DNA from 3 places in the Streptomyces sp. NPDC004561 genome. Region 1 is predicted to be linked to each of the others. Evidence: predicted binding sites of a transcription regulator. Region 1 holds the regulator's gene; each other region holds the start of a gene.

What was found. The regulator HrcA, encoded in region 1, represses chaperone genes, less so after heat shock. The targets are predictions, from matches to a motif close to TTNGCACTCNGNNNNNCNGAGTGCNAA.
Region 2: groL (chaperonin GroEL) is a predicted target of HrcA. The motif match lies at 6,851-6,877, and genes of this name have one in related genera.
Region 3: groES (co-chaperone GroES) is a predicted target of HrcA. The motif match lies at 6,125-6,151, and genes of this name have one in related genera.

The regions. Positions count from the first base shown of each region.
Region 1 is NZ_JBSGDB010000075.1:3,513-13,505, reverse strand. It holds gene ACWEN3_RS13155 (ribonuclease Z) at 1-104, opposite strand, end outside; gene ACWEN3_RS13150 (histidine triad nucleotide-binding protein) at 111-464, opposite strand; gene ACWEN3_RS13145 (S41 family peptidase) at 582-3,728, opposite strand; gene ACWEN3_RS13140 (hypothetical protein) at 3,838-4,392, opposite strand; gene ACWEN3_RS13135 (VOC family protein) at 4,474-4,866, opposite strand; gene ACWEN3_RS13130 (16S rRNA (uracil(1498)-N(3))-methyltransferase) at 4,884-5,630, opposite strand; gene ACWEN3_RS13125 (nitronate monooxygenase) at 5,627-6,703, opposite strand; gene dnaJ (molecular chaperone DnaJ) at 6,905-8,041, opposite strand; gene hrcA (heat-inducible transcriptional repressor HrcA) at 8,042-9,058, opposite strand; gene ACWEN3_RS13110 (MBL fold metallo-hydrolase) at 9,224-9,946, shown strand; gene ACWEN3_RS13105 (DUF3097 domain-containing protein) at 9,981-9,993, shown strand, end outside.
Region 2 is NZ_JBSGDB010000084.1:14,597-23,031, reverse strand. It holds gene ACWEN3_RS14240 (extracellular solute-binding protein) at 1-619, shown strand, start outside; gene ACWEN3_RS14235 (DUF3263 domain-containing protein) at 655-879, shown strand; gene otsB (trehalose-phosphatase) at 916-1,791, shown strand; gene ACWEN3_RS14225 (alpha,alpha-trehalose-phosphate synthase (UDP-forming)) at 1,779-3,215, opposite strand; gene ACWEN3_RS14220 (glucosyl-3-phosphoglycerate synthase) at 3,299-4,243, opposite strand; SAM riboswitch class I at 4,374-4,518, shown strand; gene thrC (threonine synthase) at 4,536-5,819, shown strand; gene ACWEN3_RS14210 (MoaD/ThiS family protein) at 5,816-6,091, shown strand; gene ACWEN3_RS14205 (cold-shock protein) at 6,534-6,737, shown strand; gene groL (chaperonin GroEL) at 7,041-8,435, shown strand, end outside.
Region 3 is NZ_JBSGDB010000110.1:9,690-19,682, forward strand. It holds partial or broken gene ACWEN3_RS16935 (glycoside hydrolase family 3 C-terminal domain-containing protein) at 126-895, opposite strand; partial or broken gene ACWEN3_RS16940 (substrate-binding domain-containing protein) at 842-1,168, shown strand; gene ACWEN3_RS16945 (YciI family protein) at 1,370-1,726, shown strand; gene ACWEN3_RS16950 (RNA polymerase sigma factor) at 1,766-3,040, shown strand; gene ACWEN3_RS16955 (THUMP-like domain-containing protein) at 3,052-4,230, opposite strand; gene ACWEN3_RS16960 (polysaccharide deacetylase family protein) at 4,322-5,248, shown strand; gene ACWEN3_RS16965 (polysaccharide deacetylase family protein) at 5,245-6,051, shown strand; gene groES (co-chaperone GroES) at 6,297-6,605, shown strand; gene groL (chaperonin GroEL) at 6,732-8,360, shown strand; gene ACWEN3_RS16980 (ester cyclase) at 8,459-9,166, opposite strand; gene ACWEN3_RS16985 (SDR family NAD(P)-dependent oxidoreductase) at 9,251-9,993, opposite strand, start outside.

The DNA.
Region 1 (9,993 bases):
AGGATGCCCTCGCCGTCCCACCGCAGCAGGTAGCCGTTGTGGTTGCGCTGCCGGGTCGGCACCTGGCTGGCGGTGCCGAGGACCACGAGTTCACGGACCGACACGGCGCCCTACCCGGGGGGCCACTGCAGACCGCGGCCGCCGAGGACGTGCGCGTGGGCGTGCCAGACGGTCTGGCCGGCGCCGGTGCCGGTGTTGAAGACGGTGCGGTAGCTGTCCAGCTTCTCCTCGTCGGCGACGGCCTGGGTCTCGGCGAGCACGTCGGCGGCGAGCTGCGGGGCGGCCGCGGCGAGCTTGGCCCCGGTCTCGTAGTGGGCCTTGGGGACCACCAGGACGTGGGTGGGGGCCTGGGGGTTTATGTCCCGGAAGGCGACGGTGGTCTCCGTCTCACGGACGATCGTCGCCGGGATCGTACCCGCGACGATCTTGCAGAACAGGCAGTCGTCCTGCGGTTCGCCGGCCATTCGCTGCGCTCGCTTTCGCCGATGATCAGTACGGGGGCATCGTAGTCGTTCCGGTGCGGGTCGTACGCGGCCGCGCGCCCGTGCGACGAAGCCGCGCGCCGATCCGGTCCGGCCCGCCTAGGTGGGCAGAACCGGCGGGGTCTTCGCGGGCCGCTCCTCCAGAGCCGCCAGCGCCAGCCTTATCGCCTCGTCCAGCTGGACGTCCCGGCCGGCGGCCCAGTCCTGCGGAGCCTGTACGACCTCCACGTCCGGGTCGACGCCGTGGTTCTCCACGTCCCAGCCGTAACCCTCCAGCCAGAACGCGTACTTGGGCTGGGTGATCAGGGTGCCGTCGACCAGGTGGTAGCGGCTGTCGATGCCGATGACACCGCCCCAGGTGCGGGTGCCGACGACCGGGCCGATGCCGAGCGCCTTGATGGCCGCGTTGACGATGTCCCCGTCGGAGCCGGAGAACTCGTTGGCGACGGCGACGACGGGGCCCCGGGGCGCGTCCCTCGGGTAGCTCTCGGGCCGCATGCCACGGGGAAGGTCCCAGCCGACGATCCGGCGGGCCAGCTTCTCCACGACGAGCTGGGAGGTGTGTCCGCCGCGGTTCTCGCGCACGTCGACGACGAGGCCCTCGCGGGCCACCTCGACACGCAGGTCGCGGTGGATCTGGGCCCAGCCGGGCGCCTGCATGTCGGGCACGTGGAGGTAGCCGAGCCGGCCCGCGGACCTCTCGTGGACGTAGGCCCGCCGGCCGGCGACCCAGGCGTGGTAGCGCAGCGGCTCCTCGTCCGCGAGCGGGACCACCACGGCATGCCGGGGATCACCGCCGCCGGAGGGCGAGACGGTCAGCTCGACGGGCTTTCCGGCCGTGCCGGTCAGCAGCGGGCCGGGGCCGGTCACCGGGTCGACCGGCTGTCCGCCGACGGCGACGATCGCGTCCCCGGGACGGACGGCCACCCCGGGCGCGGCGAGCGGGCTGCGCGCCTGCGGGTCGGAGGTCTCCGCGGGCAGGATGCGGTCGATGCGCCAACTGCCGTCCTCGTGGCGGGAGATGTCCGCGCCGAGCAGACCCTGGCGGGCGCCGTTGCCGAAGCCGCCGCGCGGCATGACATAGGCGTGCGAGGTGCCGAGTTCGCCGTGCACCTCCCACAGGAGGTCCACCAGGTCGTCGTGGGTGGCGAGGCGGTCGAGGACGGGACGGTAGCGGTCGAGGACGCCGTCCCAGTCGACGCCGCCCATGTCGGGCCGCCAGAAGTGGTCCCGCATGATGCGGCCCGTCTCCTCGTACATCTGCCGCCACTCGGCGGCCGGGTCGACGGTCTGCCGGATCCGGCTCAGGTCGACGGTGATGTTGGAGTCGCTGTCCTCGTCGCCGGAGGCGCGCCGGTCGCTGGGGACGACCTTCAGCTTGCCGTCGGTCCACAGCAGCGCCCGCTTGCCGTCGCCGCTGATCTCGAAGTGGTCCGCGTCGGCGGCCAGATGGTCCAGGCGGTGCTGGGCCAGGTCGTAGCGCTCCAGCTCGGTCTTGGGGTCGGGGTCGTCCGGCGTGGCGCGGGAGGCGCCGAGGACGCCGCGCACCGGGTGCCGGAGCCAGAGCACCCCGTCCTTGGCGGCGCGCAGGTTGGAGTAGCGGGTGGCCTCCACCGGGAAGGGCACGATGCGGTCGGCGAGTCCGTCGAGGTCGATCCGCGTCGTCGGCACGCCCTCGCTGTCCGGCGTCTCCTCCTTGTCGGAGGCCTCGAAGGGGCGGCCGTGCCGCTGCGGCCCGAACGGGGACGGCGTGGTCGCGGCCAGCGTGATCAGGTAGGGGCGGGTGCCCTCCACGAAGGCCAGGTCGAAGACGTGCTCGTCGTAGACCGGGTCGAAGGAGCGGTTGGAGAGGAAGGCGAGGTGCTTGCCGTCGAGGGTGAAGGCGGGCGCGTAGTCCTGGAAGCGCAGCGGGGTCGCCTCGGTGACCGACAGATCGGTGGTGTTGGCGAGGCGCAGCTGGCACAGCGGGCGCGCTCCCGGGTGGCTCCAGGCGAGCCAGGCCGAGTCGGGCGAGAAGGCGAGGTCGCTCACGTCGCCGTCCTCGCTGCGGTCGACCTCGCGCACTTCGCCGGTCTCCCGCTCGACCAGCAGCAGCCGGCCGTCGTGGGAGGCGACGGCGGCCCGGCTGCCGTCGGGGGCCATCGCCAGTTCCAGGACCCGGCCGAGTCGTCCCGCGGCCAGCCGGCGCGGGGTCGCGCCGACGGCGACGCCGGTGGCGGGCGCGAACTCCAGGGCGTCCTCGCCCTCGGCGTCCGTCACCCACACCACCCACTCCTCGCCCTCCGCGCGGAAGGTGCGGGGCAGCCGGGCGCGCACGCCGGGCCGCGCGGCGAGCGCGCGGGCCGGGCCGGAGCGGTGGGTGATCCAGTGCACGGTGCCCCGCACGGCGACCGCGCTGCCGCGCGCGGTGTGGTCGGGGGCGGCCGAGCCGAACCAGCGGGAGGCGTTCACCGGGAAGGGCTGCAGGTCCGTGCGGGGCCCGCCGAGCCGGACCTCCAGGCGGCGCGGCTCCGCGCCGTCGAGGTCGTCCAGGAGCCACAGTTCGCCGGCGCTGGAGTAGACGACACGGCTGCCGTCGGTGGCGGCGTGCCGGGCGTAGTGACCGTCGAGGGGCGTGTGCCGGCGCAGGTCGGAGCCGTCGGCGTGGGAGGAGTACAGGGCGCCGGTGCCCTCGTGGTCGGAGAGGAACGCGATCCGGTCGCCGGCCCACAGCGGGTACTCGATGTTGCCGTCCAGGTCCTCGTGCAGGCGCACGAACTCGCCGTCGCCGTCGCGGTCGATCCACAGCCGGCCGGCGGTTCCGCCGCGGTACCGCTTCCACCAGGCGGCCTCGCGGCCCATCGGCGCGGACAGCAGCACGGTGTGCGGGCCGCGCACGACGTCGCCGACGGGCCCGTACGGCAGGGTGGCCGCGGGTCCGCCGTCCAGCGGGACGGCACGGGCCCAGGTGCGGCGCAGACTGGGCTGGCCGGCGGTGCTGACCGCGAGGACCTCGCCGTCCGGGGTCCAGCCGCGCACCTGGGTCTTCCAACTGCCCCAGTGCGTCAGCCGCCTGGCCGGGCCGCCGGCGACCGGCGCGAGGTGCACCTCGGGGGCGCCGTCGCGGGTCGAGGTCCAGGCGACGGCGGTGCCGTCGGGCGAGATGCGGGGATGGTTCACCGGTACGTTGTCGGCACTGACCCGCCAGGGCCGGCCCCCGTCGAGGGGTGCCAGCCACACGTCGTCCTCGGCGACGAAGGTCACCAAGTCGCCGTGCAGGTGCGGGAATCGGAGGTAGCCGGAGGTTCCTGTCGCAGCGCCCTGAGTCACCCCGTCACTGTACGCAGCGGTGGCGCTCCCCGCCCCTCTTTTCCGATCACTTGCCCTGGGCGGGCCAGCAGGTCGGGTCGCCCTTGCACCAGACGGTCCGGGTGACGGTGACCGTCACGGTCGGCTGTCCGCCGCCGGGCCGGTAGGTGGGCGGGCGGTACGTCGGGCCGGGCGTGGCGTTGCAGTCGCCGAGCCCGCTGACGTGGAACACCTGTCTGCCGCCGACCCTGGCCGTCAGGTTCCCGCGCACACAGGCCCCGTCGACGGCCTTGGTCACCTCGCCGGTGACGGTGATCTTCCGCCGGTCCTTGGTCTCCCCCTGGCAGTCGACGGAGACGACGGTGGTCTCGGTCGGCGAGGGCGTCCTCGCCGACGTGCCGCCTCTGCCGTAACCGCCGGTGCAGGTGAGCCAACTGACGTCCACGTGCTGCTGTTTCAGCCGGGCCGTCGCGGTCGTGTCGGTGGTGTAGGCGACGCTCGCCGAGCCGAGGTCGTCGGGCCGGCAGGCCACCATGGCGCCGCCGGCCGCCGCGACCAGCCCCACGACGGCCACCGCCCGTGTCCCGCGCGTCCCGCGCCGAATCCGTCCCAAAGCCCCCATGCACGGCAGCGTGCCACCGACCCGCACGAAGCGGAAGGCCGCATACGGCCACTCACCCGCCGGGCGGTGGCCGGGTGCGCGTCAGCCGCGCAGCAGCAGCCACTCCTGGAGTTCGACCAGGTTGCCCTCCGGGTCCTTGAGGTGGGCCACCCGCATCCGGTCGGTCATGAGGACCGGGCCGTGCAGCAGGGCCGTGCCGCGGGCGGTGATCTCCGCGCAGTAGGCGTCGAGGTCGTCCACGCGCAGCACCACCAGGGAGCGGTGGCCCGTGGCGGTCTCGCCCAGCTCGTCCAGCACCCGGGCCATCATCGCCCGGTCCTGCAGGGCGATGCCCGCGGAGCCGGCGTGCGGGCTGAACTTCTCGTACGGGCCCTGCGCCGCGCCGGACTGCGGCTTGAGGCCGAGGACATCGGCGTAGAAGCGGTAGCAGGCGGCGAAGTCGGTGACCAGAAGCCGGACTTGGGCGAGTTCCATGGCGTCCCCCAGGTGTGTCAGGACCAGCGGCCGGTGCGTCCCAGCAGAAGGGCCGCGGCGGCGGTGCCGGCGGTGGATGTGCGCAACACGGTAGGACCCAGCACGTACGCCCGCGCGCCCGCCTCCTCGAACAGCGCCAGCTCGTCGCGCGAGACACCGCCCTCCGGGCCGACGACCAGCACGATCCGGCCCTCGGCGGGGAGTTCGGCGGTGGCCAGCGGCCGGCTCTCGTGCTCGAAGTCGGAGTGGAGCACCCCGGCGAAGTCGGCTTCGGCGAGAAGTGCGGCGACCTGCTTGGTGGTCGCCGCGTCCGCGACCTCGGGGAAGCGGACCCGCCGGGACTGCTTCCCGGCCTCCCGGGCGGTGGCCCGCCATTTGCCGAGGGCCTTCAGCCCCCGGTCGCCCTTCCACTGGGTGATGCAACGGGCCGCCTGCCACGGCACGATGGCGTCGACGCCGGTCTCCGTCATGGTCTCGACGGCGAGTTCGCCCCGGTCGCCCTTGGGCAGGGCCTGGACGACGGTGATGCGCGGGCTCGGCGCCGGCTCCTCGGAGATCCCGCTCATGTGGACGATCAGCCGGTCCTTGCCCTCGCTGCCGATCACCTCGCACACGGCGTAGCGTCCGGCGCCGTCGGTGAGGACGACCTCCTCGCCGGACTGCAGCCGCTTGACGGAGACGGCGTGGCGGCCCTCGGGACCGTCCAGGACATAGCGGTCGCCGTCCGGGTCGAAGTGCTCGACGACGAACACCGGCGCGGTCATCGCAGGCCTCCCCCGGCCGACAACGCTGTCCGGGCGGCGGCGAGTTCGTCGGCCAGCACCTCCACCAGCCGTCCGGCCGGCAGCTCCCGGGCCAGCCGGTGGCCCTGGCCCGCCCACAGCGCCATGCCCTGCGCGTCCCCGGCCTTGGCAGCGGCCTTGCGCAGCGGGACGGTGAGGTGGTGGAGCTCCGGGTAGGCGGCGGGGGCGTACGGGCCGTGCTCGCGCAGGAAGCGGTTGACCAGTGCGCGCCCCGGTCGGCCGGAGAACGCCCGGGTCAACTCGGTGCGCACGAACAGGGGGTTGGTGAGCGCCAGCTTGTGCACGTCCTGGGCGCCGGACTCGGGGGTGGCGAGGAAGGCGGTGCCCAGCTGGGCCGCGCTCGCGCCCGCGGCGAGGACGGCGGCGATCTGGCCGCCGCGCATGATGCCGCCCGCGGCGACGACCGGGATGCGCACGCTCTCCCGGATCTGCGCGACCAGCGACAGCAGGCCGATGCCGGAGCCGTCGATGTCAGGGATGTCCCGGTGCGTGCCCTGGTGACCGCCGGCCTCCACGCCCTGTGCGATCACCGCGTCCGCCCCCGCCCGCTCCACCGCGACGGCCTCCTCGGCGGTGGTGGCGGTGGCCAGGGTGACGGTGCCGGCCCGGCGCAGCCTGTCCAGGACGTCCCCGCCCGGCACGCCGAAGTGGAAGGAGACCACCGGCACCGGGTTGTCGAGGAGGACGGCGAGCTTGGCGTCGTAACCGTCGTCCCGGCCGCTGTCCGGATCGCCCAGCTCGGTGTCGTACCAGGCGGCCTCGCCGGCCAGCTGGTGGGCGTACATCTCCACGGCGCCGGACTCGGCGTTGGCGGGCTGCGGCATGAACACGTTCACGCCGAACGGGCGGCCCGTGAGCCCCCGCAGCTGCTTGATCTCCTGGTACATGCCGTCGGCGGTCTTGTACCCGGCGGCGAGGAAGCCGAGGCCACCGGCCTCGGATACGGCGGCGGCGAGCTGCGGGAGGGAGACACCGCCCGCCATGGGGGCCTGCACGATCGGGTGGGGAAAGAGATCGGTCAGCGCGGAGGACATGACCGCATGTTGTCACGTCCTTTGCACAAGTCCGAATCCGGGCTTCCCCTGGCATAAGCCAGGGGCAACCTCACCGACCGGCGGTCCTCTCAGCGCCCGTTGAAGGCGTCCTTCAGCCGCGAGAACAGCCCCTGCTGACCCGGCTGACTGCGCCTGCCCGGGGGCCGACCCCCGGACCCCCGGCCGCCACACCACCCGGCGTCAGCGCCCGTTGAAGGCATCCTTCAGCCGCGAGAACAGCCCCTGCTGACCCGGCTGGAACTGGCCCTGGGGCCGCTCCTCGCCGCGCAGCTTGGACAGCTCGCGCAGCAGGCGCTCCTGCTCGGGGTCGAGCTTGGTCGGGGTCTGGACCTCGACGTGGACGATCAGGTCACCCCGGCCGCCGCCGCGCAGATGCGTGACGCCCCGGTTGTGCAGCGGGATCGACTGGCCGGACTGGGTCCCGGGCCGGATGTCGACGTCCTCCAGGCCGTCCAGCGTCTCCAGCGGCACCTTCGTGCCGAGCGCCGCCGCGGTCATCGGGATGGTGACCGTGCAGTGCAGGTCGTCGCCGCGCCGCTGGAAGGTCGAGTGCGGCAGCTCGTGGATCTCGACGTACAGGTCGCCGGCCGGACCGCCGCCGGGGCCGACCTCGCCCTCGCCGGCGAGCTGGATGCGGGTGCCGTTGTCGACACCGGCCGGGATCTTCACGGTCAGGGTCCGCCGCGAGCGGACACGGCCGTCGCCCGCGCACTCCGGGCACGGGGTCGGCACGACCGTGCCGAAGCCCTGGCACTGGGGGCAGGGCCGGGACGTCATGACCTGGCCCAGGAAGGACCGGGTCACCTGCGACACCTCGCCGCGGCCGCGGCACATGTCGCACGTCTGGGCGGTGGTGCCCGGGGCCGCGCCCTCGCCGTTGCAGGTGTTGCAGACGACCGCGGTGTCGACCTGGATGTCCTTGGTCGTCCCGAAGGCCGCCTCGTCCAGCTCGACCTCGATCCGGATCATCGCGTCCTGGCCGCGCCGCGTGCGCGAGCGCGGGCCGCGCTGCGACGCCGTGCCGAAGAACGCGTCCATGATGTCGGAGAAGTTGCCGAAGCCACCGGCCCCGAAGCCGCCCGCGCCCGCGCCGCCCGACTGGGACAGCGGGTCGCCGCCGAGGTCGTAGACCTGCTTCTTCTGCGGGTCCGACAGCACCTCGTAAGCGGCGTTGATCTCCTTGAACCGCTCCTGGGTCTTCGGATCCGGGTTGACGTCCGGGTGCAGCTCGCGGGCGAGCCGACGGAAGGCCTTCTTGATCTCTTCCTGCGACGCGTCGCGGCGCACGCCGAGAACGGCGTAGTAGTCCGTGGCCACTTACGACTCCGCCAGGATCTGTCCGACGTACCGTGCCACTGCGCGTACCGCTCCCATCGTTCCTGGGTAGTCCATGCGGGTCGGTCCGACCACGCCGAGCTTGGCAACCGCCTCGCCGCCCGAACCGTAGCCGACCGACACCACGGAGGTGGAGTTGAGTCCCTCGTGGGCGATCTCGTGCCCGATACGCACGGTCACGCCCGGATCCTTCGCCTCGCCGAGGAGCTTGAGGAGCACGACCTGCTCCTCGAGGGCCTCCAGGACGGGCCGGATCGTGAGGGGGAAGTCATGCCCGAAGCGGGTCAGATTGGCGGTGCCGCCGATCATCAGCCGCTCCTCGTTCTCCTCGACGAGTGTCTCCAGAAGAGTGGAGAGCACCGTGGAGACCGTACCGCGGTCCTCGGCATCGAAGGCGTCGGGCAGGTCCTCGACCAGCTTCGGCACATCCGCGAAGCGACGGCCCGCGACCCGGCTGTTCAGCCGTGCGCGCAGGTCCGCCAGGGACGCCTCGCCGAACGGCGCCGGGCAGTCGACCATCCGCTGCTCGACCCGGCCGGTGTCCGTGATCAGCACGAGCATCACCCGCGCGGGCGCGAGCGAGAGCAGCTCCACGTGCCGCACGGTGGACCGGGTCAGGGACGGGTACTGCACGACGGCGACCTGCCGGGTCAGCTGCGCGAGCAGCCGCACCGTGCGGGCCACGACGTCGTCGAGGTCGACGGCGCCCTCGAGGAAGTTCTGGATCGCCCGGCGCTCCGGCGCGGTCATCGGCTTGACGCCCGCGAGCTTGTCCACGAACAGCCGGTAGCCCTTGTCGGTGGGGATGCGCCCCGCACTGGTGTGCGGCTGGGCGATGTACCCCTCGTCCTCCAGGGCCGCCATGTCGTTGCGGACGGTCGCCGGGGAGACGCCGAGGTTGTGCCGCTCGGTGAGGGCCTTGGAGCCCACGGGCTCCTCGGTGCCGACATAGTCCTGGACGATGGCGCGCAGCACCTGGAGCCTGCGTTCACTCAGCATTCGCGCGCACCTCCAGCACGTCGTCGTCCCCTCTGTCCCGCGGTTCGTCCTGCTTGGCACTCTTCGTATGTGAGTGCCAGTCTTCCCCGGCCAGTGTACGGCCGTGGGGTACTCCCCGGGCAAGGTCGGTGCCGTCCCAGCTGCTCGTACGGCTAGCGTCGCGGTATGACGGTGACTTGGGAAGAGCTCGGGTGGGAGCGGCTGGCGGCCGGGGTCGGGCGGTGCCGGCTGCCCGGCTGGGACTGCACGGCCGGGCTGGTCCTCGGCGAGGGTACGGCACTGATGGTGGACGCCGGGTCGAGTCTGGCCGAAGGCGCCCGGCTGCGGGCCCGGGCCGAGGAGCTGACCGGCGGCCGTGTGACCCATCTCGCGCTGACCCACGCCCACTTCGACCACGTCTTCGGCGCCGCCGCGTTCGCCGGGGCGCGGGTGTACGCGGCGGTGGGCGTCGACGCGGTCCTCACCCGCGAGCGGGAGGAGCTGCGCCTGGACGCGGTCCGCAACGGTCTCCCGGTGGCGGACGCGGACGAGGCGGTGGACGCCCTCGCCGCGCCCCAGCACCTGGTCTCCGGCGAGCGGACCCTCGACCTCGGCCCCGGCCGGCAGGTGCTGCTGGCCAACGTCGGCCCGGGCCACACCGCCCACGACCTCGCCGTGTGCGTGCCGGGTCCCCGCGAGGTGGTCTTCTGCGGCGACCTGGTCGAGGAGTCCGGCGAGCCCCAGGCGGGCCCGGACGCCGTGCCGTCCCACTGGCCGGACGCCCTGGACCGGCTGCTGGCGCTCGGCGGCGAGGACGCGCTGTACGTGCCCGGTCACGGGGCGGTGGTGGACGCCGACTTCGTACGGCGGCAACGGGACACCCTGGCCGCGCGCTTCGGCGTGTCGTGAGCGCGGCCGTACGGGTTCTCCTATCGTCATCCGAATGCGCCAGTACA
Region 2 (8,435 bases), on a different contig from region 1:
CACGATCGACTCCGCGCAGAACGTCCAGACCTTCACCTGGCTCAGGGACCAGCTGGTCGGCAAGGGCCTGACCGGCCCCGTCGAGCCCGGCAAGCTCAACCGCGCGGACGCCTTCGCGGACTTCGCCGACGGCCAGGTCGGCATGCTCAACGGGCACCCCACGCTGATCCAGCAGGCCGAGAAGAAGGGCGTGGACTTCGGCATGGTGCCCATGCCGGGCCGCACCGGAAAGGCCAGGGCCTCGATGGGCGTCGCCGACTGGATGATGGCCTTCAAGCAGAACGGCCACGCCGAGCAGACCGGCGACTTCCTCAATTTCGTCTACAACGAGAAGAACGTCCTCGACTTCTCCCGCGAGTACGGCCTGCTCCCGGTGACCGGCTCCGCGTCCGACACGATGAGCGCGTCGGACGCGGCCCCCGACAAGGCCCTGCACCCCTTCCTGGACCAGCTGCCCACCTCCGAGCTGTACCCCGTCGGCAAGACCTCCTGGGCGTCGGTCAGCGCGGCCGTGAAGAAGGACATCGGCCAGGCCGTCGCCCCCGGCGGCAGCCCGTCCGGCGTCCTGACCAGCCTGGAGGCGAGCGCCACGGCCGTCGACAGCAGCAACGCCGGCTGAGCCGGTTGTCGGTGCCCGGCGCTACGGTGGCGGGCATGGAACTGGGCAGCCGCGAGAAGGCGATCCTCCAGCTGGAGCGCCGGGGCTTCACCGGCCCCGGCGCCAAGGAGCGGGCGATACGCGAGGAGCTGGGCCTGGCCCCGGTCCGCTACTACCAGCTCCTCAACGCCCTGCTGGACGACGAGCGGGCGCTGGCGCACGACCCGGTGACGGTGAACCGCCTGCGCCGGGTCCGCGAGGCACGGCGCTCCGAGCGATGAGGAGTGAGGGCGGCCCCGCGCGGATAGTGTCGCCGTATGGGCACCCATACGACGGACACAACGGACCCGACCGACCCGCCGGGCCCCCTGCCGACCCCCACCACCCGGGCCGGCCGCGAGGGGCTCGCCGCGCTGCTCGCGAGGCCCCGCACCGCGGTGGTCGGTCTCGACTTCGACGGCACGCTCGCCCCGATCGTCGCCGACCCCGAGCAGGCCCGAGCCCACCCCGGGGCCGTCCCCGCGCTCGCCGCGCTCGCCCCGAAGGTGGCCTCCGTCGGAGTGATCACCGGCCGGCCCGCCGGCGTGGCGGTCCGCCACGGCGGCTTCGCGGGCGTCGCCGGCCTGGAGCACCTGACCGTCCTCGGCCACTACGGCGCCGAACGCTGGGACGCGGTCACCGGCACCGTCACCGCGCCCGCCCCGCACCCCGGCGTCGCCGCGGTCCGCGCGGAGCTGCCCGGCGTCCTCGACCGGGTCGGCGCCTGGCAGGGCACCTGGATCGAGGAGAAGGGCCGGGCGGTCGCGGTGCACACCCGCCGCGCTGAGGACCCGCAGGCCGCCTTCGAGGCCCTGCGCGGCCCGCTCACCGACCTCGCCACCCGGCACGGCCTGATCGTCGAACCCGGCCGCATGGTCCTCGAACTCCGCCCGCCGGGCATGGACAAGGGGGTCGCCCTCCTCGACCACGTCCGCGCCACCGGCGCCGAGTCCGTCCTCTACGCCGGTGACGACCTCGGCGACCTGCCCGCCTTCGCCGCCATCGACAAACTCCGCTCCGACGGCCTGCCCGGCCTGCTCGTCTGCAGCGGCAGCACGGAGGTCACCGAACTGGCCGAAAGGGCCGACCTGGTGGTGGACGGCCCGGAGGGCGTCGTACGGCTGCTGAGGAGCCTCGCGGCTCAGCTGGACTGACCTTCCAGCGCGTGCAGCTGGTCCAGGAACCACTGGGCGGGCGGCAGCGCGGTGGCCGCGGCGGCGAGCCGCTTCGACCGCTCCGCCCGCTCGCCCGCCGGCATGTTCAGCGCCGTGTGCAGCGCCTCGGCCGTCCCCCGGATGTCGTACGGGTTCACCACGATCGCGTCGTCGCCCAGCTCCTCGAACGCCCCCGCCTCCCGCGACAGCACCAGCGCGCACCCCTCGTCGGAGACGACCGGGACCTCCTTGGCGACCAGGTTCATGCCGTCCCGGATGGGGTTGACGAGTGCCACGTCGGCGAGCCGGTACGCGGCCAGCGACCGCGCGAAGTCGTCCTTCACATGCAGGACCACCGGGGTCCAGCGGGCCGTCCCGTACCGGGTGTTGATCTCCTCGGCCACCCGGCGCACCCCGGCCGTGTAGTCGCGGTACACGGCCAGGTCCTGCCGCGACGGATACGCGAACGCGAGGTGCACCACGCGCTCGCGCCACTCGGGGTGGTCGTCGAGCAGCTGCCGGTACGCCAGCAGCCCGCGCACGATGTTCTTGGACAGCTCGGTGCGGTCGACGCGCACGATCGTCCGGCGCCCCTCGCCGATCTCCCGCCGCAGCACGGCCATCCGCTCGTCCACGTCCGCTTCGTGGGCCCGCTTCCGCAGGAAGTCCGCGTCCGCGCCCAGCCCGTGCACCCCGATCCGGGTGCCCGAGGGGATCCCCGGCCCCAGCACCGCGTGACAGCAGTCCGTGAACGCGTCCGCCCAGCGCCGGGTGAGGAAGGCGGCCCGGTCCGCGCCCAGGATGCCGGTCAGCAGCTCGGCCGCGATGTCGTCCGGCAGCAGCCGGAAGTAGTCCGGCGGGGCCCAGGGGGTGTGCGAGAAGTGGCCGATGCGCAGGTCGGGGCGGAGCTGGCGGAGCATGCGCGGGGCGAGGGCCAGGTGGTAGTCCTGGATCAGCACGGCGGCGCCGTCCGCGGCCTCCTCGGCCAGCGCCTCGGCGAAGACCCGGTTGTAGGCCTCGTACGCGGCCCACTGCCGGCGGAACTCCGCGTCGAAGACCGGTTCCAGCGGCGTCTGGTACAGCATGTGGTGGACGAACCAGAGCACCGAGTTGGCGATGCCGTTGTACGCGTCGGCGTGCACGGAGGCGTCGATGTCGAGCATCCGCACCCGCTGCCCGCCGGTGTCCTCGGCCGGCAGCAGCCCGCCGCCCGCGCGCCGCACGGCCTCCCGGTCGCCGTCGCTCAGCGCTGCGCACACCCACACCGCGTCGGTGTCCGGCCCGATGGCCGACAGCCCCGAGACCAGCCCGCCGCCACCCCGCTTGGCGTGCAGCGAGCCGCCCGCACCGTCGGGGCGCACTTCGTACGAAACCGGGCCGCGATTGGACGCGACCAGCACCTCTGCACCGTGCGTGGAAGCCATGGTCCTCAACCTAGCCCGGCCCGGAAACGCTCAAACGTACGGACCACCCCGGAAGGCGGCCGTATACGGCCGTACCTCCACTTTCACGCCACCCGGCGGTGCGCGTACTCCGCGATCTCGGTCATCGGCGGCCGCTCCTCGGTGTCCACCGAGTAGGTGCGCGGTTCGAAGCCGTCCTCGCCCCGCTCGAACTGGGTCAGCGAGGGGCGGATCAGGTGCCCGCGGGCGAGCCGGAGCTGCGCCGTGCGGTAGATGGCGGCGGCCATCCGGCCCAGCGCCTGCCCGTCCTGGTGCCGGTGCTTGCGCACCCCCACGTCCACCTGGGCCAGCGCGTCCAGGCCGGCCAGGTGCAGCGCGTCGACCAGCATGCCCAGCTCCACCCCGTAGCCGACCGGGAAGGGCAGCTGCTCCAGCAGCGAGCGCCGGGCCGCGTACTCGCCCCCCAGCGGCTGCACGAAGCCGGCCAGCTGCGGCCAGTGCATGTTCAGCAGCGGCCGGGCCATCAGCTCGGTGACCCGGCCGCCCTGCCCCGCCGATCCGGCGAGCGGGCGGTCGTACATGGCCTTGACCAGATCCACCTCGGGGTCGGTCAGCAGGGGGCCGACGATCCCGGAGACGAAGTCGGAGGAGAACTCCCTGAGGTCGGCGTCGATGAAGCAGACGATGTCCCCGGTGGTGACGAGGAGGGAGCGCCACAGGACCTCCCCCTTGCCCGGAACGGCGGGGATGCGGGGCAGGATGTCGTCGCGGTGGACGACCCGCGCGCCCGCGGCGGCGGCGACCGCGGAGGTGCGGTCGGTGGAACCGGAGTCGACGACGACGATCTCGTCTACGAGCGGGACCCGCTCCACGAGGTCGCGCCGGATCACGGCGACGATGTCGCCGACGGTCTCCTCCTCGTTGAGCGCGGGCAGTACGACGCTGATCGTGTGACCCGTGCGTTGCTTGGCGGCGAGGACCAGGTGCAGCGGGCGATCGGACACGGACCAGGAGCGGGTGCTCAGCCAGCGCTCGACTTCTTCCAGCACGGTCTGCGGCTCCTCACGGTTGTCTCGCGCTTCGGACGACTATCTCAACTGTCCTGGCCTTCGGTTACAGTCTTGAACAACGCCGATGACCATCGCATGTCGGGGGTCGCCCGCGTTGACAACCACATACAGCTCATCCAGAGGGGCAGAGGGACACGGCCCGATGAAGCCCCGGCAACCCTCCAGCCGGTTTCTCGTCTTTCCGAGCGAGGCTCCCGGCTAGGGAAGGTGCCAAATCCGTCTCACGGCGAGATGCGTCGTGAGGAAGATGAGGAGAAAGGGCCTCGCCTCCATGGCTGTGCAGACAGTTGCAAGCACCAGCAATCCCACTGTGGACCTCGGTCCGGCCGCTGCCCTGAGCTGCCGCGAGTGCGGTCACCGGGTACCCCTCGGACCGCTGTTCGCCTGCGAGGAGTGTTTCGGCCCGTTGGAGATCGCGTACGACTTCTCGGCCTACGAGACCGAGGAACTGCGTCGGCGCATCGAGGCGGGACCCGCGAACATCTGGCGCTACGCGCCGCTGCTGCCCGTCCCCGCGGACGTGGCCGGCAAGCCGAACATCAACCCCGGCTGGACCCAGCTCGTCAAGGCCGACAACCTGGCGCGCGAGCTGGGCGTGACCGGCGGTCTGTACGTGAAGGACGACTCCGGCAACCCGACGCACTCCTTCAAGGACCGCGTCGTCGCGCAGGCCCTGGAGGCCGCCCGCGCCTTCGGCTTCACGACGCTCAGCTGCTCCTCCACCGGCAACCTGGCCGGCGCCGTCGGCGCCGCCGCCGCCCGCGCCGGCTTCCGCTCCTGCGTGTTCATCCCGCACGACCTGGAGCAGGGCAAGGTCGTCATGGCCGCGGTCTACGGCGGCGAACTCGTCGGCATCGAGGGCAACTACGACGACGTGAACCGCTTCTGCTCCGAGCTGATCGGCGACCCCGCCGGCGAGGGCTGGGGATTCGTCAACGTCAACCTGCGGCCCTACTACGCCGAGGGCTCCAAGACCCTGGCGTACGAGATCTGCGAGCAGCTCGGCTGGCGGCTGCCCGACCAGATCGTCGTCCCGATCGCCTCCGGCTCGCAGCTCACGAAGATCGACAAGGGGCTGCAGGAGCTGATCAAGCTGGGTCTGGTCGAGGACAGGCCGTACAAGATCTTCGGCGCCCAGGCCGAGGGCTGCTCGCCGGTGTCGACCGCCTTCAAGGCCGGGCACGACGTGGTCCGGCCGCAGAAGCCGAACACCATCGCCAAGTCCCTCGCGATCGGCAACCCGGCCGACGGGCCGTACGTCCTGGACATCGCCCGCCGCACCGGCGGTGCCGTGGAGGACGTGACGGACGCCGAGGTGGTCGACGCGATCAAGCTGCTGGCCCGCACCGAGGGCATCTTCGCTGAGACGGCGGGCGGTGTGACCGTCGGCGTCACCCGCAAGCTGGTCAAGGACGGCGTGCTGGACCCGGCGAAGACCACGGTCGTCCTCAACACCGGCGACGGCCTGAAGACCCTCGACGCGGTGGCCGGCACCGGCCTCACCGCCACCATCCGCCCGACCCTGGACTCCTTCCGAGAGGCTGGCCTCGCATGAGCGTGACCGTTCGCATCCCCACCATCCTGCGCACCTACACCGGCGGCCGGGCCGAGGTCGCCGCCGAGGGGGCGACCCTCTCCGAGGTCATCGAGGACCTGGAGAAGAACCACACCGGGATCGCCGCCCGGGTGCTGGACGACCAGGGCAGGCTGCGCCGGTTCGTCAACGTCTACGTCAACGACGACGACGTGCGCTTCGAGCAGGGCCTGCAGACCGTGACCCCGGACGGCGCGGGCGTCTCCATCATCCCGGCCGTCGCCGGCGGCTGACCGGATGACTGAACATTACCGTCGGTAACAGCGGTTACCGAATGTTCATGCGATTGCCCCCTCCGTGAGAGAAGCGGAGGGGGCAATTCAGCGTGATTGAGCGCGGTACAGTTGGGGAACGCGCTCCCGGAGTGCCAACCGGAAGCCCTGGATTCATGCCGCAAGCCCGATAAGAAGTAGCCAAAGTGCACGGGTTTTATGCGGCTTTTGTGGCTTTTATGGGGCCCGACTTGCCCTGAAGTCGGGCGAATTCTCAGCACATTCCGGGCCTGGCTCGTCCAGAATTCTCGTCCGATTGACCTGTTGCAGACGGCAGTTGGACAGATACATTCAGCCGCGGTCGACGCGTTCCGGCGCACGCCCCCGTCCCATGGGGGGTGAGGTCTGACCCGGGTCCGCGAAGTGTGGATCTGTGCAAGGGCCAGTAATAGGGGAGTTGGGCATGGCTCAGGGCACCGTCAAGTGGTTCAACGCGGAGAAGGGGTACGGCTTCATCGCGGTCGACGGTGGTGCGGACGTCTTCGTCCACTACAGCGCCATTCAGATGGACGGCTACCGCACCCTGGAAGAGGGCCAGCGGGTGGAGTTCGAGATCTCGCAGGGCCAGAAGGGCCCGCAGGCCGACATGGTTCGCCTCAGCGCCTGAACGTTTCTTGTGCCGAAGGGCCCGCACCAGCACAGGGTGCGGGCCCTTCGGCGTGCCCGCCGCCCCTCCGTGTTCGCGCGCGGCTGACGGCGGCCCCCTACCACCCTCGGGCGCTTGCACTCGACCATGCCGAGTGCTAATCATTGGCGTTAGCACTCTGAAGGTGAGAGTGACAACGAAGGACCGGGTCGGTGAGGCCCGCGGGCCGGGTGGGGCAAGGAACCACCGGGTCGGCGAGCCGTCCGTCGCGGGCGCGGGCGCGGTCCGAAGGAATCACCCCCAGTCCTGGAGGGACCACTTCACATGGCCAAGATCATCGCGTTCGACGAGGAGGCGCGGCGCGGCCTCGAGCGCGGCATGAACCAGCTCGCGGACGCCGTCAAGGTGACGCTCGGCCCCAAGGGTCGCAACGTCGTCCTCGAGAAGAAGTGGGGCGCCCCCACGATCACCAACGATGGTGTCTCCATCGCCAAGGAGATCGAGCTCGAGGACCCGTACGAGAAGATCGGCGCCGAGCTGGTCAAGGAAGTCGCCAAGAAGACGGACGACGTCGCCGGCGACGGTACGACCACCGCGACCGTGCTCGCCCAGGCCCTGGTCAAGGAGGGCCTGCGCAACGTCGCCGCCGGTGCCAACCCGATGGCTCTGAAGCGCGGTATCGAGAAGGCCGTCGAGGCCGTCTCCGCCGCCCTGCTGGAGCAGGCGAAGGACGTCGAGACCAAGGAGCAGATCGCCTCCACCGCGTCCATCTCCGCCGCCGACACCCAGATCGGCGAGCTCATCGCCGAGGCCATGGACAAGGTCGGCAAGGAAGGCGTCATCACCGTCGAGGAGAGCAACACCTTCGGCCTGGAGCTCGAGCTCACCGAGGGCATGCGCTTCGACAAGGGTTACATCTCCGCCTACTTCGCGACCGACATGGAGCGCATGGAGGCGGTGCTGGAGGACCCGTACATCCTCATCGCCAACTCCAAGATCTCCTCGGTCAAGGACCTGCTCCCGCTCCTGGAGAAGGTCATGCAGTCGGGCAAGCCGCTGCTGATCATCGCCGAGGACGTCGAGGGCGAGGCCCTGTCGACCCTGGTCGTCAACAAGATCCGCGGCACCTTCAAGTCCGTCGCCGTCAAGGCCCCGGGCTTCGGTGACCGCCGCAAGGCCATGCTCGGCGACATCGCCATCCTCACGGGCGGCGAGGTCATCTCCGAGGAGGTCGGCCTCAAGCTGGAGAACGCGACCCTGGACCTCCTGGGCCGCGCCCGCAAGGTCGTCATCACCAAGGACGAGACCACCATCGTCGACGGCTCCGGCTCGTCCGACCAGGTCGCCGGCCGCGTCAACCAGATCCGCGCCGAGATCGAGAACAGCGACTCGGACTACGACCGCGAGAAGCTGCAGGAGCGCCTGGCGAAGCTCGCCGGCGGTGTCGCGGTCATCAAGGCCGGCGCCGCCACCGAGGTGGAGCTCAAGGAGCGCAAGCACCGCATCGAGGACGCCGTCCGCAACGCGAAGGCCGCCGTCGAGGAGGGCATCGTCGCCGGTGGTGGCGTGGCCCTGCTGCAGGCCTCCCAGGTCTTCGAGAAGCTGGAGCTCGAGGGTGACGAGGCGACCGGCGCCCAGGCCGTGAAGCTCGCGCTCGAGGCCCCGCTGAAGCAGATCGCCGTCAACGCCGGCCTCGAGGGCGGTGTCGTGGTGGAGAAG
Region 3 (9,993 bases), on a different contig from region 1:
ACAACGGCCCGACCCCGTCAGGGGCGACCTGGAAGCATCCTGAACGCCCGTGTCAGGGGTCTTGCGGAAGCGGATTAATCGCGGCTTTCGCCGCGGCTCCATACGTTCCACTCGGCCCCCGGGGTTCAATCAGTGCTCCGGGACACCTCCACCTCGCACCGCAGCCGCCGCTCGGCGCCCACCACCCGTACCGGCCCGATCAGCCGGAGCCGGGCCACGTGCCGTACGTCCGCGCTCGACGCCGCCAGCCGCAGCTCCAGCGCGCCCGGCTCCACCACCCGGGTCCCCGTGCGATCCGTGAAGGAGGACAGGTCTGCGTGGAAACGGAAGGTCAGACGGCGGGACTCGCCGGGCTCCAGGGCGAGCCGCCGATACCCGATCAGCCGTACGTCGGGCCGGGTCACGCTCGCCACCGGGTCGTGCCGATACAGCTGCACGACCTCGGCGCCCGCGCGGTCGCCGGTGTTGCGGACGGTCAGCGAGACGTCGTAGGTCCAGGGCCGGCCGCCGGGCCCGTGCGGCATGCTCACCGGGAGCCGGCCGGAGGGGTTCACCCGGCCGGACAGGACCCCGGCCACCGCCGAACCGCCCTCCTCGCCGGGGAAGAACGCCTGTACGACGGCGCCGAGCCGGCCGTGCGTGCGGCCCAGGGCGTAGGGGCGACCGGTGAGCAGCACGAGGACGACCGGAACGCCCGTCGCGACCGGCGCGTCCAGCAACTCGGCCGGTACGCCGGGCAGGCTCAGGTCGGCCACGTCGCAGCCCTCCCCGGAGGTGCCCCGCCGAACAGGCCCGCCCGGTCGCCGAGGACCGCCACGCACACGTCCGCCTCCGCCGTCCGGGCCACCGCCTCGGCCTGCGGCTGCTGAGCCGGCCCGACCGGCCCACCGCCGTCTTCGCGGGCAATGACCTTCAGGCCCTCGGGCTGTACGAGGCCGCCCGCGAACTGGGCCTGCGCATCCCGGAGGACCCCAGCGTGGTCGGCTTCGACGATCTGCCGGTGGCCCGCTGGGTGGGCCCGCCGCTGACGACCGTACGACAGCCGCTGACCGAGATGGCCGAGGCCGCGGCCCGCCTGGTGCTGGAGCTGGGGCGGGCGCGGGAGGAGCGGGCGGCGACCCGGGTGGAACCGGCGACGAGCCTGGTGGTGCGGTCGAGCACGGCCGCCGTCCAGCGGTTCGAAACTCTCGAAGACCCCTCGGCTTCGGGCTGGAGGAGCGGCGTTCCGCCCGGGCCCGTGACGGCGTCCTCCGCGGGCCCGGAAAAAAATCCCGGGAATTTCCGGCGCGTGTGTCGATCCGGGCGTCCGCCGTTCGACGCACGGGTGAGCAGCGGGGACAGGCCCCGCCGCCCGACCGAAGGAGTCACCATGCCCCGCTACCTGTCGCTCGTGCGGATCGACGAGTCCTCCGTTCCCGCCGAGGGCCCCAGCGAGGAGCTGATGCAGCGGATGGGGAAGCTGATCGAGGAGGTCACCAAGGCCGGCGTCATGCTCGACACCGCCGGGCTCACCCCGTCCGCCCAGGGCACCCAGGTCCACTGGGAGGGCGGGCGGATCTCCGTGACCGACGGGCCGTTCACCGAGTCCAAGGAGGTCGTCGGCGGCTACGCGATCATGCAGTGCAAGGACCGGGCCGAGGCCCTGGAGTGGACGAAGCGGTTCCTGCAGGTCCACGAGGACTACTGGACCGTGACCTGCGAGGTGCGCGAGATCGCCGAGGGCTGAGATGGCGCCGGGCCGTGCGGGGGTGTTGCATGGTGGGCTGTGGAACCGCAGCCCACCGCAACGCCCTCCGCGGCGCACGCGATCGAGACCGTCTACCGCCTGGAGTCGCCACGGGTGATCGCCGGCGTGGCCCGGATCGTCCGGGACGTCGGCATCGCCGAGGAACTGGCCCAGGACGCCCTGGTCGCCGCCCTGGAACGGTGGCCCAGCGACGGTGTGCCCGACAACCCCGGCGCCTGGCTCATGGCCACGGCCCGGCACCGTGCCGTCGACCTGATCCGGCGGCGCGAGACCTACGCCCGCAAACTCGCCGAGATCGGCCGGGACCTGTCCACGGCCGTCCCGCCGGAGGAGCCCGCCGACCCCGACGACATCGACGACGACCTGCTCCGGCTCGTCTTCACCACCTGCCACCCGGCGCTGTCCCCCGAGGCCCGCATCGCGCTCACCCTGCGCCTGCTGGGCGGTCTGACCACGGCCGAGATCGCCCGCGCGTACCTGGCCCCGGAGCCGACGATCGCCCAGCGCATCGTCCGCGCCAAACGCACCCTCGCCACGAGGAACGTGGCCTTCGAGGTGCCGTACGGACCCGACCGCGAGGCCCGTCTGGGCTCCGTCCTGGACGTCATCTACCTGATCTTCAACGAGGGGTACGCGGCCACCGCCGGCGACGACCTGCTGCGCCCCGGCCTGTGCGAGGACGCGCTGCGGCTGGCCCGGGTGCTGTCCGCGCTGATGCCCAAGGAGCCGGAGGTGCACGGCCTGACCTCCCTGCTGGAGTTCCAGGCCTCCCGCACCGCCGCCCGCACCGCCCCCGACGGCAGCCCGGTGCTCCTGGAGGACCAGAACCGCCGCCGCTGGAACCGCATGCTCATCGCCCGCGGCGTCCGGGCCCTCGCCCGCACCGACGCCACGGCCACCGGCGCCCCCGGCCGCTACGCCCTCCAGGCGGCCATCGCCGCGTGCCACGCGCACGCGTACACCTACGAGGAGACCGACTGGGCGACGATCGCCACCCTCTACGGTCTGCTCGCGGCCCGCGCGCCCTCCCCGGTCGTCGAACTCAACCGCGCGGTGGCCGTGTCGATGGCCGAGGGCCCGCGGGCCGGGCTGGCGATCGTCGACGCCGTCGCGGCCGATCCCGCGCTGCGCGGCTACCACCTGCTGCCGAGCGTCCGCGCCGACCTGCTGGCCCGGCTCGGGCGTACGGCGGAGGCCCGCGAGGAACTCGGCCGGGCCGCGGAACAGACCCGGAACGAGAGGGAACGCCGGCTGCTGCTGACGAGACTCGCCGATCTCCCGGACCCCGCCTGACCGGCAGTGCCTCACGGCAGAGCGGTCGCCGCGGGGGCCCCGATCAGCATGGTCGGCGCCCCCGCGACCCGGGTGAGGAACACGGTCGCCGCGTTGGGCCCCTGCGGCTTGACCTTCCGGCGCAGCTCCTCCGGCTCGACCGCCGACCCGCGCTTCTTCACGGTCAGCGTGCCGACCTCGCGTTCCCGCAGCAGGGCCCTCAACTTCTTCACGTTGAAGGGGAGTTGATCGGTGATCTCGTAGGCGGAGGCGTACGGGGTGGGGTGCAGCCCGTCGGCGGTGACGTACGCGATGGTCGCGTCGAGCAGCCCGCCGCCGACCTCCTCGGCGACCTCGGCGACCAGGTGCGCGCGGATCACCGCGCCGTCGGGCTCGTACAGGTAGCGCCCCACCGGCCGGACCTCGGGGTCGGGCAGCCCCCGTCCGTTGAGGGTGCGCGGGCCCGGCAGCAAGGTGGCGCGGACCCCGCCCGGCGCCCCGGTGCCGAACCAGAGCACGGCCTCCTTCACATCGCCGCCGTCGGAGATCCACTCGGCCTCGGCCTCCGCGGGCACCGCCTCGTGCGGGACGCCCGGGGCGATCTTCAGGGCGGCTCGGGGCGCCTTCAGGGCGGCGGACACCGCCCAGGACAGCGGCGGCGAGTACGCCTCGGGATCGAAGATCCTGCCGCGTCCGCCCCTGCGCGCCGGGTCCACGAACACCGCGTCGTGGCCGGCGGTGTCCACGTCCGTGACGTCGGCCTCCCGCACCTCGATCAGCTCGCCGAGCCCCAGCGCCCCGGCGTTCGCCCGCGCCACGGCCGCCGTCAGCGGGTCCCGGTCCACGGCCAGCACCCGGATCCCGGCCCGCGCCAGCGCGATCGCGTCCCCGCCGATCCCGCAGCACAGGTCGGCCACCGAGGTCACGCCCAGCTCCCTGAACCGCTCCGCCCGGTACGTCGCCACGCTCGCCCGCGTCGACTGCTCGACCCCGTTCGGCGTGAAGAACATCCGCTCGGCGTCCGCCGCGGCGAACTTCGCCGCCGCCCGCTGCCGCAGCCGGGCCTGGCCCAGCGCGGCCGACACCAGCTCGGCCGGGTGGTCCCGGCGCAGCCGGGTGGCGACGGCGAGTTCGTCCGCCGGGGCGGTGTCGCGGACCTCGTCGAGGAGGGCACGGCCTTCGGGGGTGAGGAGCAGAGCGAGGTCGTTCACCGGGTCATTGTGGGCCAGTCGGTGGACGGTGCGCCCGCGGACGGTGGTGTCGGCCGGGGTTCCGGGCCGCTGCCTGGGAGGATCCGGCACCATGCGAGTAGTAGTACAAAATGACAAAAGTCGGGCACGGGTGCGGGCGCGGAAGGCCGCCCTCGGCTGCGGGGCCGCCGTCCTGGCTTCCACCGTCCTCGTCACCGGCTGTTCCGGCGCCGCCACCACCGCCGCCCGCCCGGCACCCGGCCAGGGCGGAGCCGCCCCCGCGGCCCCGGACCCCCGGGCCCTCCAGGCCGCCGAACACGCCCGCCTGGTCGCCGCCGCCAAGCGCTGGGGACTGGCACAGGTCCCCCTGACACCCCCGCCGCCACCCGCCACGAAGCCCCACATCACCGCCCGCGCCGGATTCGAGGTGGACCACCAGGGCGACTGGGATCTGCCGCCCGTCTTCACCACCGTCCCGACCACGAACAAGGTCGTCTTCCTCACCATCGACGACGGCTCGGAGAAGGACCCCCGGTTCCTGCAGATGATGCGGGACCTGAAGATCCCGTACACCGCCTTCCTCAGCAACTACCTGGTGAAGGACGACTACGGCTACTTCCGCAAGGCGCAGTCCTACGGGAACACCCTCAACAACCACACCCTGCACCACCCTTACCTGCCGGGCCTGTCCTACGAGGAGCAGAAGCACGAGATCTGCGACATGCAGGACATCATGCAGAAGCAGTTCGGCAAGCGCCCGAAGGTCTTCCGCCCGCCCTACGGCAACTACAACCAGGACACCCTGGTCGCCGCCAAGTCCTGCGGCATCAAGTACGCGCCGATCTGGAACGAGGAGGTGTACGTCGACCACTGGGAGTACCGCGAGGACGACCAGCAGCTGCGCCGCGGCGACATCGTCCTCACCCACTTCCGGGGCCGCAGCGACTGGGACGGCACGATGGTGGACGACATGCGCCGCTTCCTGAACAAGGTCACGCGCGAGGGCTACGCCGTGGCCCGCCTGGAGGACTACCTGTGAGGCGGGCGCGGGGCCTCGCCGCGGCCTTCGCCTCGGCCCTGCTCCTCGCGGGCTGCGCCCAGTCCGTCGACCCCATCGAACGCCTGGGCAAGAAGGCGGCCGAGGGAGTACGCCCGCACGGCCCCGCCCCCGTCCAGCCCTACCGCCACTGGGGCCTGACCGAGCCGCTCGCCCGGCCCCCGGTGCACACCACCCGTCCCCTCTCGGCACACCCGGGGGACGACGTCCTGCCCCCGGTCGTGGACCATGTCCCCACCCACGACCGGGTCGTCTTCCTCACCTACGGCGACGGCGTCGAAGAGGACCCCCGCTTCGTCACCATGGTCCGCGAACTCCAGCTTCCCCTGACCGTGTTCCTCACCGGCCGCGTCGCCGGCCCCGACCGCTTCGCCGCCCTGCGCGCGGCCGGCGCCGGCATCCAGAACCGCGCCCTGCGCCACCGCGCCCTGGCCGGACTGCCGTACTCCGGCCAGCGCGCCGAGATCTGCGGCCAGCAGGACCGCCTCCGCTCCGGCCTCGGCGTCCGCCCCCGCCTCTTCCGGCCGCCCCACGGCACGTACGACACGACCACCCTGCGCGCGGCGGCCGACTGCGGCATCTCCACGGTCGTCCTCTGGCGCGCCGCCCTGACCCGGGCCGACCTCGTCTACAGCCGGGGCCCGCACCGGCTGCGCCCCGGCGACATCGTCCTGGTCGGCCCGGACGAGGGGACGGGCCCGTCCCTCGGGGAACGCACCGCGTGGGTGCTGCGGAGGGTCCAGCAGCGGGGGCTCACGGTGGGGCGTCTCGAGGACTACCTGTAGGGGGCCGGCCCGTCCGTCGGTCCGGCGCGAAACGCGCTCGGGCGGCCCGGACGCGGCGACGCGCCGCACGGCATTGGCACTCCGCTTGACCGAGTGCTAATCGCGGTCATAGTCTCGGCTCTGGCACTCCCCCCTGGAGAGTGCCAACACGCGACGGGCAGGTCCGGCACCCGCGACGACGGATCCACCTGGTCGCCACCTCAGACAGTTAACCCCGTGAGATCTCCGAAGGGGGAGGTCGGATCGTGACGACCACCAGCTCCAAGGTTGCCATCAAGCCGCTCGAGGACCGCATCGTGGTCCAGCCGCTCGACGCCGAGCAGACCACCGCCTCTGGCCTGGTCATCCCGGACACCGCGAAGGAGAAGCCCCAGGAGGGCGCCGTCCTCGCCGTGGGCCCGGGCCGTTTCGAGAACGGCGAGCGTCTTCCGCTCGACGTCAAGGTCGGCGACGTCGTCCTCTACAGCAAGTACGGCGGCACCGAGGTGAAGTACAACGGCGAGGAGTACCTCGTCCTCTCGGCTCGCGACGTGCTCGCGATCATCGAGAAGTAGTTCCACCTCGAAGCAAACCTTTGCTTCTGAAGCTGCGCCCCTGGCCCCCGCGACCGATAACGAAGCCGGGCGCCCGGGGCGCAGTTGTCTTTGTACCCACAGATTTCCGAGAGGGCTTCCGCTGTCATGGCGAAGATTCTGAAGTTCGACGAGGACGCCCGTCGCGCCCTTGAGCGCGGCGTCAACAAGCTGGCCGACACGGTGAAGGTGACGATCGGCCCCAAGGGCCGCAACGTCGTCATCGACAAGAAGTTCGGCGCTCCCACCATCACCAACGACGGTGTCACGATCGCCCGTGAGGTCGAGGTCGAGGACCCGTACGAGAACCTCGGCGCGCAGCTGGTGAAGGAGGTGGCGACCAAGACCAACGACATCGCGGGCGACGGCACCACCACCGCCACCGTGCTCGCCCAGGCGCTGGTGCGCGAGGGCCTGAAGAACGTCGCCGCCGGCGCCTCCCCGGCCGCCCTGAAGAAGGGCATCGACGCCGCCGTCAAGGCCGTCTCCGAGGACCTGCTCGCCTCGGCCCGCCCGATCGACGAGAAGTCCGACATCGCCGCCGTGGCCGCGCTGTCCGCCCAGGACCAGCAGGTCGGCGAGCTGATCGCCGAGGCGATGGACAAGGTCGGCAAGGACGGTGTCATCACCGTCGAGGAGTCCAACACCTTCGGTCTGGAGCTGGACTTCACCGAGGGCATGGCCTTCGACAAGGGCTACCTGTCCCCGTACTTCGTGACGGACCAGGAGCGCATGGAGGCCGTCCTCGACGACCCCTACATCCTCATCAACCAGGGCAAGATCGGCTCCATCCAGGACCTGCTGCCGCTGCTGGAGAAGGTCATCCAGTCGGGTGCCTCCAAGCCGCTGCTGATCATCGCCGAGGACGTCGAGGGCGAGGCCCTGTCGACCCTGGTCGTCAACAAGATCCGCGGCACCTTCAACGCCGTCGCGGTGAAGGCCCCCGGCTTCGGCGACCGCCGCAAGGCGATGCTCCAGGACATGGCGATCCTCACCGGTGCCACCGTCATCTCCGAGGAGGTCGGCCTCAAGCTCGACCAGGTCGGCATCGACGTGCTCGGCTCCGCCCGCCGCGTGACCGTCACCAAGGACGACACCACGATCGTCGAGGGCGCCGGCAAGCAGGAGGAGCTCACCGGCCGCATCGCGCAGATCAAGGCCGAGATCGAGAACACCGACTCCGACTGGGACCGCGAGAAGCTCCAGGAGCGCCTCGCGAAGCTGGCCGGCGGCGTGTGCGTGATCAAGGTCGGCGCCGCCACCGAGGTGGAGCTGAAGGAGAAGAAGCACCGTCTGGAGGACGCCATCTCCGCGACCCGCGCCGCGGTCGAGGAGGGCATCGTCTCCGGTGGTGGCTCCGCGCTGGTCCACGCCGTCAAGGTCCTGGAGGGCAACCTCGGCAAGACCGGCGACGAGGCCACCGGTGTCGCGGTCGTCCGCCGCGCCGCCGTCGAGCCGCTGCGCTGGATCGCCGAGAACGCCGGCCTCGAGGGCTACGTCATCGTCTCCAAGGTGGCGGAGCTGGAGAAGGGCAACGGCTACAACGCCGCCTCCGGCGAGTACGGCGACCTGGTCAAGGCCGGCGTCATCGACCCGGTGAAGGTCACCCGCTCCGCCCTGGAGAACGCCGCCTCCATCGCCTCCCTGCTGCTCACGACCGAGACCCTGGTCGTCGAGAAGAAGGAAGAGGAGCCGGAGGCCGCGGGCCATGGCCACGGTCACGGCCACGCCCACTGAGGCTTGCGCGCCTGAACGAAGGCCCGGCACCGGCACGGTGCCGGGCCTTCGTGCGTTCCCCGGGGGCAAAGCGGTTTTGCGGCCCGGTGGTCCGGCCGCTACTGCTCCAACTCGTCTAGCGCGCCCAGCTGCTGCATCAGCCCGAGCTGGTCCTCGTGCCACCAGATCTCGGCGATCTTGCCGTCGTCGGCGAAGCGGAACAGCGTCATCCCGGTCATGGCGACCTGCCTGCCGGTGGCGCCGATCCCCAGGAAGTCGCCCCGGTGCGTGGCGTTCCAGGACCACCGTGCGCAGGCCCGGTCGTCCTGGGCGAGCACGTCCTCGACCGTGAACGCGAAGTCGAAGGCTGCGCGCCACATCCGGTACTCGGAGCGGGCGTTGTCCAGGCCGATGGTGTCCTGCGGGTTCACCGGGTCGTGGCTGTGGATGTCCTCGTCCAGCAGGTCGTTGAGCGGAGGCAGCTCACCCGCGGTCGCCAGCGCCCCGAAGAACCGCCGCACCGTGTCCTCGGCCAGCCGCTCGTCGCGCACGACGTCCAGGTCGGTGAACGTCGGCATCTCGTCGCACAGGGCGACCAGCTCCTGGAAGATCTTGTCGGTCTCCGGGAGGTTCGAGTTGCGCATCGCCTCCTCGTACGAGGGGAACTCCACCACCTCGACGATGTGGGCCGCGTCCGAGCGGTCCTTGGCGACCAGGGCGTGCGTCGCCGTGCGCCTTCCCTTGGTCTGTGTGACCCAGTCGTCCATGAGCCGGTTCATCTCGTCCAGCCGGCTCGTCCTGCACTCGATGAGCTGTACGAAGGTCATGACGCCGCCTCCGGCCCCCCTGGTCCGGTTGTGTCACGCTCATCTTCCCACCGGACCGCCGGCGGCACCCGCCCGCCACCGCGGCTACTGCGGCCCGTACCTGCGCCCGGTCCTGGAGCTGATGCCGCCCATCAGCCCGCGCGGGGTGACCTTCACCAGGCCCATCAGCGCCTTGTAGCGGGGGTCCGGGATGGACAGCGACTTGCCGCGCGCGAGGTCGGCGAGGGCCGCCGCGACCAGCTTGTCGGCGTCGAGCCACATCCAGCCCGGGATGTTGTCCGTGCCCATCCCGGCCCGCTGGTGGAACTCCGTGCGCACGAAGCCGGGGCACAGGGCCATCAGACGAACCCCACTGCCCGCGAGGTCCCTCGCCGCGCCCTGGGTGAACTGCACGACCCACGACTTGGACGCCCCGTAGGTGCCCCGGGGCACGAAGGCCGCCACGGACGCGACGTTGACGACCCCGCCCCGGCCGCGCTCCCGCATCGCCTCGGCCGCCGCCGAGGTCAGCCGCAGCACCGCCTCGCAGTGCACCTTGAGCATCTTCAGCTCGTCCGCCATCGAGACGTCCAGATAGCGGCCCTTGTTGCCGAAGCCGGCGTTGTTGACCAGCAGGTCGACCGGGTTCTTCCGGTCGCCGAGCCGGTCCGCGACCGTCTCGATGCCCTTGTCCTCGGACAGGTCGGCGGTCAGCACCTCCGCCTCGATGCCGTGCCGGTCGTGCAGTTCGGTCGCCTGCTCGCGCAGCCGCCGGGTGTCCCGGGCCACCAGGACGAGGTCATGCCCGTCGGCCGCCAGCCGCCGTGCGAACGCGGCACCGATGCCCG